Linked DNA regions of Telluria mixta. The protein of the gene in region 2 interacts with the protein of the main gene of each other region in a pairwise test. Links are inferred from orthologs where the notes say so. Each region holds a gene or a part of one and is shown on either strand. Other genes may lie near its edges.

Region 1 (4,099 bases), 5.3 Mb from region 2 along the record:
GGGCACACCAGATCGTCGGCGCCGACATGCGCGGTGCGACCGTCCTGTCGGAAAGCCTGGCCGAATACACGGCGCTGATGACGATGAAGAACACGCTGGGCTCCAGCAAGATGCGGCGCTTCCTGCGCTACGACCTCGAGGAATACCTGATGGGCCGCGCGCGCGAAAACAAGAAGGAGCTGCCGCTCGCGCAGAACGAGAACCAGAGCTACATCCACTACCACAAGGGCAGCCTGGCGATGTATCTGCTGCAGGACCTGGTCGGCGAGGATGCGGTGAACGGCGTGCTGCACGGCCTGCTGCTGGAGTACGCGTACAAGGGGCCGCCATATCCGACCGTGGCAACGCTCGTCGAGCGCCTGCGCGGCATCACGCCGCCGGACAAGGCCTACCTGATCGACGACCTGTTCGAGTCCATCGTCCTGTACGAAAACCACGTCGACGGTGCGACGGCGCGCCGCCGGCCGGACGGCAAGTACGAGGTCGAGATCCGCGCCACCGCCGGCAAGGTGCGCGCCGGCGACCAGGGCGAGGAAAAGCCGCAACAGCTGCGCGACTACATCGAATTCGGCGTCGACGACGAGGCCGGCAACCCGCTCGCGCGCGAGCGCCGGCTCGTGACGCAGGCCGACCAGCGCGTCGTCCTCGTGGTCAGCGGCCGTCCGGCGCGGGCCGGTATCGACCCCGACAACAAGCTGATTGACAGGAAACCGACAGACAACATGCAGCCTGTCGACATGCACTGAACTTCACGTTATGATCTGGTCACAATATCCTGCTAGGAGATCCCCATGCCTATCGTCGCCGAACTGGCCGCCCAGATCCAGCAACTGTCCGCCCAGGACAGGCACGAGCTGTTGCGTCTGCTGATGGTGGACAGCGACGACGGCGACCAGGATGCCGACGAAGCCTGGCGCAACGAAATCGTGCGCCGCGTGAAGGCGATCCGCAACGGCGAGGCGGCCATTCGGGCGTTGCAGGAAGACTGGCGCGAGTAACGCTGGCGCTGAAAGTAAAAAAACCGCGATGCCGGACGGGTCGCGGTTTTTTTATGGACGTCGCCCCCGCGCAGGCGGGGGCCCAGGTTCTTATTCGCCCGCGACCGCCTTCTTGGTTGCCGTCGCGCGCTTCGCCGGGGCCTTGCGGGCCGCGGCCGTCTTGGCCGGGGCTTTGGTCGCAGCAGCCTTGGCCGGGGCCTTCGTCGCCGCAGCTTTGCGCGCGGCCGGCTTGGCGGCCGCCGTCTCCGCGCCGCTGTCGGCACCGTCACCCTCGTCCTTCGGTTTCGCGCCCGGCTTGGCCTTGCGCTCCTCGAACTCGAAGCTGATCTTGCCATCCTTGCCGCGCACGAGGAAGGCCTTGAACGACCGGCGGGTACGCTGCGAGACGAAGCCCGGCAGCAGATCCGTCTTGCCCTCGTTCAGCAGCTTGGCCATCTGCTCGGGCAGGATTTCCTGCTGCAGGATGATGCGGCTGCTGCGGAAATCGCAGGTCTTCGGCTTGGCCACCGTGTGCTCGCAGACGTACGCGAGGCCCATCTCGTAGACGTTGCCGGTGCATTTCGGGCACGGGCCGAGCGGCGTCTGGCCGGTGAAGTCGACGCCCTCGCCGTCCTCGCCCTCGTCCTGGTCCTGGCCGAAGTCGAATTCCAGCTTGTAGTTGTGGATGTCCTCGTCGCGCACGATGCGCAGGATCGCGGCAAACGGCCGGCCCATCTTCGAGCGGAAGCCCTGCAGCGGGCCGATCGTGCGGTTCGCCAGCAATTCCTCGACTTCCTCGATCTCGAACTGGCGGCTGCCGGGCACCTTGCTCATCGAGAAATCGCACTTGGTGCAGGCAAAGCGGCGGTAGTTTTCCTTGACGACGCCGCCGCAGTTCGGGCACGGCGTGCGCAACGTCGCGTACTCGCCCGGGATCGTGTCGTTGTTGTATTCCTTGGCGCGCTTGACGATGATCTCGGTCATCTCGGCGATCTCGCGCATGAATTCTTCACGCGAAATCTGGCCCTTTTCCATCTGCGACAGCTTGTATTCCCACTCGCCCGTCAGTTCCGGCGCCGTCAGTTCGTTCACGCCCAGGCCGCGCAGCAGGGTCATCAGCTGGAACGCCTTGGCGGTCGGGATCAGCTCGCGCCCTTCGCGCAGCAGGTATTTTTCCGTCAGCAGGCCTTCGATGATTGCCGCGCGCGTGGCCGGCGTGCCAAGGCCCTTGCCGGCCATCGCGTCGCGCAGTTCGTCGGAATCGACCAGCTTGCCGGCACCTTCCATCGCCGACAGCAGGGTCGCTTCGTTGTAGCGTGCGGGCGGTTTCGTGACGAGGCCGTTGGCGTTGACCTTTTCAGTGCGCACCTTCTCGCCCTTCGCCACCGGCACGAGGCTGGCGCCGTCCTTGTCGTCGCCCGTCGTGTCCTTGCCGTACACGGCCAGCCAGCCGGGGTTCGTCATGACCTTGCCTTCGGTCTTGAACTGGTGCCCTTCCACTTCCGTATAACGGGTCGTGACGAGGAATTCCGCGGCCGGGAAGAACACGGCCATGAAGCGGCGGGTGACGAGGTCGTACAGCTTCTGTTCCGGCTCGGACAGGTTCTTCGGCACGACGCCGGTCGGGATGATCGCGAAGTGGTCCGAGATCTTGCTGTTGTCGAAGATGCGCTTGTTCGGCTTGACCCAGCCCTTGTCCAGGATCTGCTTGGCGAACTGGTGGTAGTTCGGGTTGCCCTTCAAGACTTCCAAGGTCGACTGGACGGTGCTCAGGTAGTCTTCCGGCAGCGCGCGCGAATCGGTACGGGGATAGGTCAGCACCTTGTGCTTTTCGTACAGCGCCTGGGCCAGGCCCAGCGTGTTCTTCGCGGAGAAGCCGAAGCGGCCGTTGGCCTCGCGCTGCAGCGACGTCAGGTCGAACAGCGCGGGCGCCATCGACGTCGTCGGTTTCGACTCCTCGGTGACGTTACCTTGCTTGCCCATGCAGGCGGCGACGATCGCTTCCGCGTCGACCTTAGCCCACAGGCGCTCGGCGCGTTTTTCCGGGTCGGCGTCGTCCTTCTTGAACTTCGTGTCGAGCCAGCGGCCTTCGTACATGCCGGCCTCGGCGCGGAATTCCGCGCGCACTTCCCAGTAATCGCGCGGCACGAATTTCTTGATCTTCTCTTCGCGCTCGACGACGATCGACAGGGTCGGCGTCTGCACGCGGCCCACGGTCGTCAGGTAGAAACCGCCTTCCTTCGAGTTGAACGCGGTCATCGCGCGGGTGCCGTTGATGCCGATCAGCCAATCGGCTTCCGAGCGGCAGCGCGCGGCGTCGGCCAGCGGCAGCATTTCCTGGTCGGTGCGCAGATGGGCGAAGCCGTCGCGGATCGCGTTCGCCGTCATCGACTGCAGCCACAGGCGCTTGACGGTCTGCTTGGCCTTGGCGTTCTGGGCGATCAGGCGGAAGATCAGTTCACCTTCGCGGCCCGCGTCGCATGCGTTGATCAGGGTATCGACATCCTTGCGCTTGATCAGCTTGTTCAGCACTTTGAGGCGCGACTCGGTCTTCGCGATCGGATTCAGCGCGAAGTACGGCGGAATCATCGGCAGGTGCGTAAAACTCCATTTGCCGCGCTTGACGTCGTATTCCTCGGGCACCGCGATCTCGAGCAGGTGGCCGACGGCGGACGACAGGACGTATTCGTCGGATTCGAAATACTCATCGTGCTTGGTAAAGCCGCCGAGCGCCTTGGCGATGTCATTCGCCACGGAGGGCTTTTCGGCAATGATGAGGGCTTTGGTCATAGGGTTCCTAGATCGGTCGGCTGTGTAAGCCGGCCATTTGATAGCTTATTAGTAACAACTGGCAGATAGCGGCCAATGATAAGCGGGTTGCCGCGCAATCCGCAAGTAGACTCTGCCTGCGTGCGCCTTGATGCAACCCGGCCATGCTGCCTTGAAAAATACGCTTGATCTTGCTCTACCGCAAGAAAAAACGGGGCCGCAGCCCCGTTTCACGTATTCATATAGTGGCGTCGTCAATGCAGCAGGCGCGGCGCGGCATCTTCCTCGTCCGATCCGAACAGGTCGTCGAACATCAGCGCGTCCGGCTCCTTGCCCTGGCTCCACAGGAGCAT
Region 2 (4,754 bases):
CCCGCCACCCGCTTCAACCTCTACCGCGACGGCGTCCGCCTGAACGACGCACCGCTCGTGGCGAGCAATTTCACGGACGCCTCCGGGACGCCGGCAGCCCGCTATACCGTACGGGCGATCGTCGACGGGCACGAAAAGAAGGACGAGGCAGCCGGCGCGACCTGGAGCCAGCCCGTCCTGCGCATTCCCGTGCAGCGGCCGGCCGGCGGCGTCACGCCGAAGGGCGAGGCCTACACGTACGACCTGAACGACGGCACGCCTGCCGACCTCGACGGGGACGGCCAGTACGAGCTGATCGTCAAATGGCAGCCGACGAATGCCAAGGACAATTCGCAGTCGGGCTATACGGGCAACACCTATGTCGACGCCTATAAACTCGACGGCACGCTGCTGTGGCGCATCGACCTGGGCCGCAACATCCGCGCCGGCGCCCACTACACGACGGTCGTCGCGTACGACTTCGACGGCAACGGCAAGGCCGAGGTGATGCTGAAGACGGCCGACGGCACGGTCGACGGCCAGGGCAAGGTGATCGGCGACGCCAGTGCGGACTACCGCAATGCCAACGGCTACATCCTGTCGGGCCCCGAGTACCTGACCGTGTTCGACGGCCGCACCGGCAGGGCGCTGGCGACCACGGACTACCTGCCTGCGCGCGGCTCGGTGGCGGCCTGGGGCGACAACTACGGCAACCGCGTCGACCGCTTCCTGGGCGGGGTCGCCTACCTGGACGGCCGCCGGCCCAGCGCGATCTTCTCGCGCGGCTACTACACCCGCGCCGTGGTCGCGGCCTGGGACTACCGCGACGGCGTGCTGTCGAGCCGCTGGGTGTTCGACACGGACAAGGAGGGCAGCGCCGTGCGCGGCCAGGGCTCGCACTGGTTCTCGGTGGCCGATGTCGACGGCGACGGCCGCGACGACATCGTCTACGGCGCGGCCGCGATCGGCAGCGATGGCCACATGTTGTACAGCACCGGGCTGTGCCACGGCGACGCGCTGCACGTCGGCAAACTCGACCCGACCCGCGCCGGCCTGCAGGCGTACATGGTGCACGAGACCCCGTCCTGCTACGGTGCCACCGGCTCCGAGATGCACGACGCGGCGACAGGGCAGATCCTGTGGGGCGTCAGCGGCAGCGGCGCCGACGTGGGGCGCGGCGTGTGCGCGGACATCGATCCGAACTACCTGGGCGAGGAATGCTGGGCGTCGCGCGGCGGCCTGATGGCGGCCAACGGCCACCAGATCTCCACGGCGCGTCCGGGGAACATGAATTTCGCCAGCTGGTGGGATGGCGACCTGGGGCGCGAACTGCTCGACGGCACCGTCATCAACAAGTGGCAGCCGGCGACGTCCACCGTGGTGCGCCTGCTCGACGGTGCGCCGTACGGGGCGGCCTCGAACAACGGCACCAAGGCGACGCCGGTCCTGTCGGCGGACATCCTCGGCGACTGGCGCGAGGAAGTCGTGTGGCGCACGGCCGACAACTCTGCACTGCTCGTGTTCACGACGACGGCGCCGACGACGGCCCGTATCCCGACGTTGATGCATGACCCGCAGTATCGGGCGCAGGTGGCGGGGCAGAATGCGGGCTACAACCAGCCGCCGCACCCGAGCTTTTACCTGGGCGAGGGCATGGGGGCGGTGACGCAGGCGCCGATTTTTACGCGCTAAGTCGTTAGCTTTAAAACCGTCATTCCCGCGCAGGCGGGAATCCATGCTGAGCTTCCGAAGTCTGTAACTCAGTATGGGTTCCCGCTTCCGCGGGAACGACGGCTATACCGGCTCCGCGTGCTCCACCAGCAACTGCACCTTGGTCACGCCGTTGTACTCGTTGGCATCGAGCCGGAACGCCACCCGCGCTCTGTCGCCCAGGGCATCGGTGTGCCCGAACCAGATGGCATCGTAGCGCCGCCCGTTCCGCTCCAGCAGCAGCTTGAGGTGCTTGTCCTTCAGGATGCGCTGGCTGACGACGCGGAATTCGTCGCAGAACACGGGCGGTGCGAAGCCCTGGCCCCAGACCTGGCCGTCCAGCAGTTCGATGAATTGCGTGCTGTAGAAATCGTCTTCCAGCGGCCCGTCCGTCTCGACGATGCGCTCCAGCTGCGCTTCCGTCAGCCACGCGCGGCCGACGGCTTCGAAGGCCTGGGCGAACGTGTCGAAGTGGTCGCCGCGGATCGACAGGCCGGCCGCCATCGAGTGGCCGCCGAACTTGTCGATCAGGCCCGGGACCTTCTTCGATACGAGGTCCAGTGCGTCGCGCAGGTGGAATCCCGGGATCGAGCGGCCGGATCCCTTGATCCAGCCGTCGCCCGCGGGCGCGAAGGTGATCGTCGGACGGTAAAACTTCTCTTTCAGGCGCGAGGCGACGATGCCGATCACGCCCTGGTGCCAGCCGTCGTCGAACACGGCGATGGTGCTGGCGTCCGCCGGATTGAAATCGTCCAGGTGCAGCAGGGCCGTGCCCTGCATGTCGGCCTCGATCTCGCGGCGCTTCAGGTTGATGTCGTTGAGCTCCTGCGCGATGGCCCAGGCGCGGCCCTCGTCGTCCGTGATCAGGCATTCGATCCCGAGCGACATGTCTTCCAGGCGGCCGGCGGCGTTCAGGCGCGGGCCGAGGGCGAAGCCGAGGTCGAACGGCGACGCGCAGCGCGCCTCGCGGCCCGCCACGCGGAACAGCGCGGCGACACCCGCGTGCATGCGGCCCGCACGCATGCGTTTGAGGCCTTGCGCGACGAGGATGCGGTTGTTCGTGTCCAGTTTCACGACGTCCGCGACGGTGCCCAGTGCAACGAGGTCGAGCAGGTTGTCGAGCTTGGGCTGCGTCTGCGCGTCGAACACGCCGCGCCGGCGCAATTCCGCGCGCAGCGCCAGCAGCACGTAGAACACGACGCCCACGCCGGCCAGGTGCTTGCTGGGGAAGCCGCATTCCGGCTGGTTCGGGTTGACGATCACGCGCGCGTCCGGCAGCGCGTCGCCCGGCAGGTGGTGGTCGGTGACGACGACGTCGATGCCGCGCGCCTTCGCCGCCGCCACGCCGTCGATGCTGGCGATGCCGTTGTCGACCGTGATGATGATATCCGGGGATTTTTCGCGCGCCGTCAGTTCGACGATCTCCGGCGTGAGGCCATAGCCGTATTCGAAGCGGTTCGGCACGATGTAGTCGACGCGCGCGCCCATCGCCGTGAGGCCGCGGATGGCGGTCGCGCAGGCGGTGGCGCCGTCGCAGTCGTAGTCGGCCACGATGGTCATCTTCTTGCCGGCCGCGATGGCGTCGGCGAGATACACGGCGGCCGCATCGATCTGGCGCAGCGCGCCGGGCGGTACCAGGGCCTGCAGTTCGACCGCGAGCTCGCGCGGATCGGACAGCCCTCGGGCAGCGTACACGCGCGCGAGGACGGGGTGGATCCCGCCCTGGCGCAGCATTTCGGATTGGCGCACGGGGCAGGGGCGGATGGTGATGCGGGTCTTCAAAGCAGTCGTTCCAGGGTCGGGCGGCGCCAGAATTTACGTTGCGCCAGCGGGGTCGTCGTCGTTTCGAGGTGGCCGTCGCGGTGGCTCAGCACGAGGCGTATTTCTTTAACGCGTCCATTTTTCAGTGCTGCCAGCAAGGGCGCAAACAGCTCGGTTTCCAGGCGCTGCATCTGCTGCAGCCAGCCGTGCCAGTCGGCCGCGATGCCGGGTGCCGCCACGTTGCCGCAGGCGAGCAGCCAGTTGTCGTCACCGTCGAGCAGCGTGTCCATTCCGGCCAGGCTGTCCAGGCGGCGGTCCGCCAGTGCCGTCAGCCAGCCGGGGGTCTCGAACGCGGCCACGCGCGGGCGCACGAGCGGCTTGCCGGAGACCTTCGCCACCAGTTGCTGGGCGTGTTCGGTGGCCATGCTGGCATTCCCCCACGGCCAGAACGAGTTGATCGGCAACTGGCCGCGCGCCTCGCGCGCCGCGTTGGCCGGGTCCGTGAACCACGTCACCTGCACGTCGTTCTGCAGCTTGCGGAAGGCTCTGGCCTGCGGGCCGGACGGCATCCAGTCCGTCAGGTTCATGTTGACGGCCGCGTCCGGACTCGCCGTCGTGATCTCGGTCCAGTCGTCGGCGCGCATGAACCAGGTGTCGTGCGTGCCCCAGGCGAGCGCGTAGCCGGCGTCCTCGAAGCACGGGCGCGCGCTGTCGAACAGGGCGCGCGCTTCCTCCTCGCGCAGGTCGAGCTGGCGCGTGTCGCCCATCTGCAGGTGCGTGCGCGCGATCTGGATATGCGTCGGGTTCACGACGAACCACATGCCGTCGTCCGGATCGAGGCCGACGCCGCGCATCGCGCTCGTCGCGACACCAGGCACGAGCCCGTGCGCGACGCCCAGCGCCCGCGCGATCCACAGCTCATGCGGGAGGACGCGCGCGTCGGTATCCAGCGGGCGGTAGCGCGCATCTGATATTTTCGACAACAGCGCGGCCAGTGCCGGCGTCTGCAGGGCGCGGGTCAGGTCGGGCGCGAATTCGGGAGCGGGGAGGGCGAACGGCAGGACGAGCGAAATATGGGCCATCCCTCTATTTTAGGCGAAATGCACTCAGATGTCCGCCCCCGGTCCCGGCGTCGTCACATCCGGCGAGGTCGTGGGCGCCGTCGTCGAATCGGGCGGCATCCCGGCCGACCCGCCCGGCGGCAGCATGCCGGGAATGGGCGTCAGCCCGATCGCTTCGTGATACCAGCCCTGCACGAGCACCAGGTGCCGGTGCTCGTCCTCCAGCGCCAGCGTGAAGCCGGC

Evidence for each region. The genes of interacting proteins can lie anywhere in the genome.
Region 1: the proteins of recJ (region 2) and P0M04_RS04430 interact in binary tests that used the Escherichia coli proteins (3 or more experiments, as listed by UniProt). The link is inferred for Telluria mixta from one-to-one orthologs.

What each region holds. Positions count from the first base shown.
Region 1 is NZ_CP119520.1:986,837-990,935, forward strand. What follows is about bases 889-4,099. They hold P0M04_RS04430 (DNA topoisomerase III), read right to left. Parts: upstream 3,768-4,099; coding sequence 1,089-3,767; downstream 889-1,088. Other genes in these bases: P0M04_RS04425 (addiction module protein), read left to right, coding at 889-998; P0M04_RS04435 (Smg family protein), read right to left, coding at 4,001-4,099. Also shown: P0M04_RS04420 (ABC transporter permease/M1 family aminopeptidase), read left to right, coding at 1-746; more of P0M04_RS04425, read left to right, coding at 792-888.
Region 2 is NZ_CP119520.1:6,290,508-6,295,261, reverse strand. Bases 1,099-4,076 are described here. They hold recJ (single-stranded-DNA-specific exonuclease RecJ), read right to left. Parts: upstream 3,424-4,076; coding sequence 1,774-3,423; downstream 1,099-1,773. Other genes in these bases: P0M04_RS27700 (hypothetical protein), read right to left, coding at 3,468-4,076; P0M04_RS27710 (rhamnogalacturonan lyase), read left to right, coding at 1,099-1,671. Also shown: more of P0M04_RS27710, read left to right, coding at 1-1,098; more of P0M04_RS27700, read right to left, coding at 4,077-4,532; P0M04_RS27695 (ferritin-like domain-containing protein), read right to left, coding at 4,557-4,754. UniProt on the Escherichia coli protein: Single-stranded-DNA-specific exonuclease.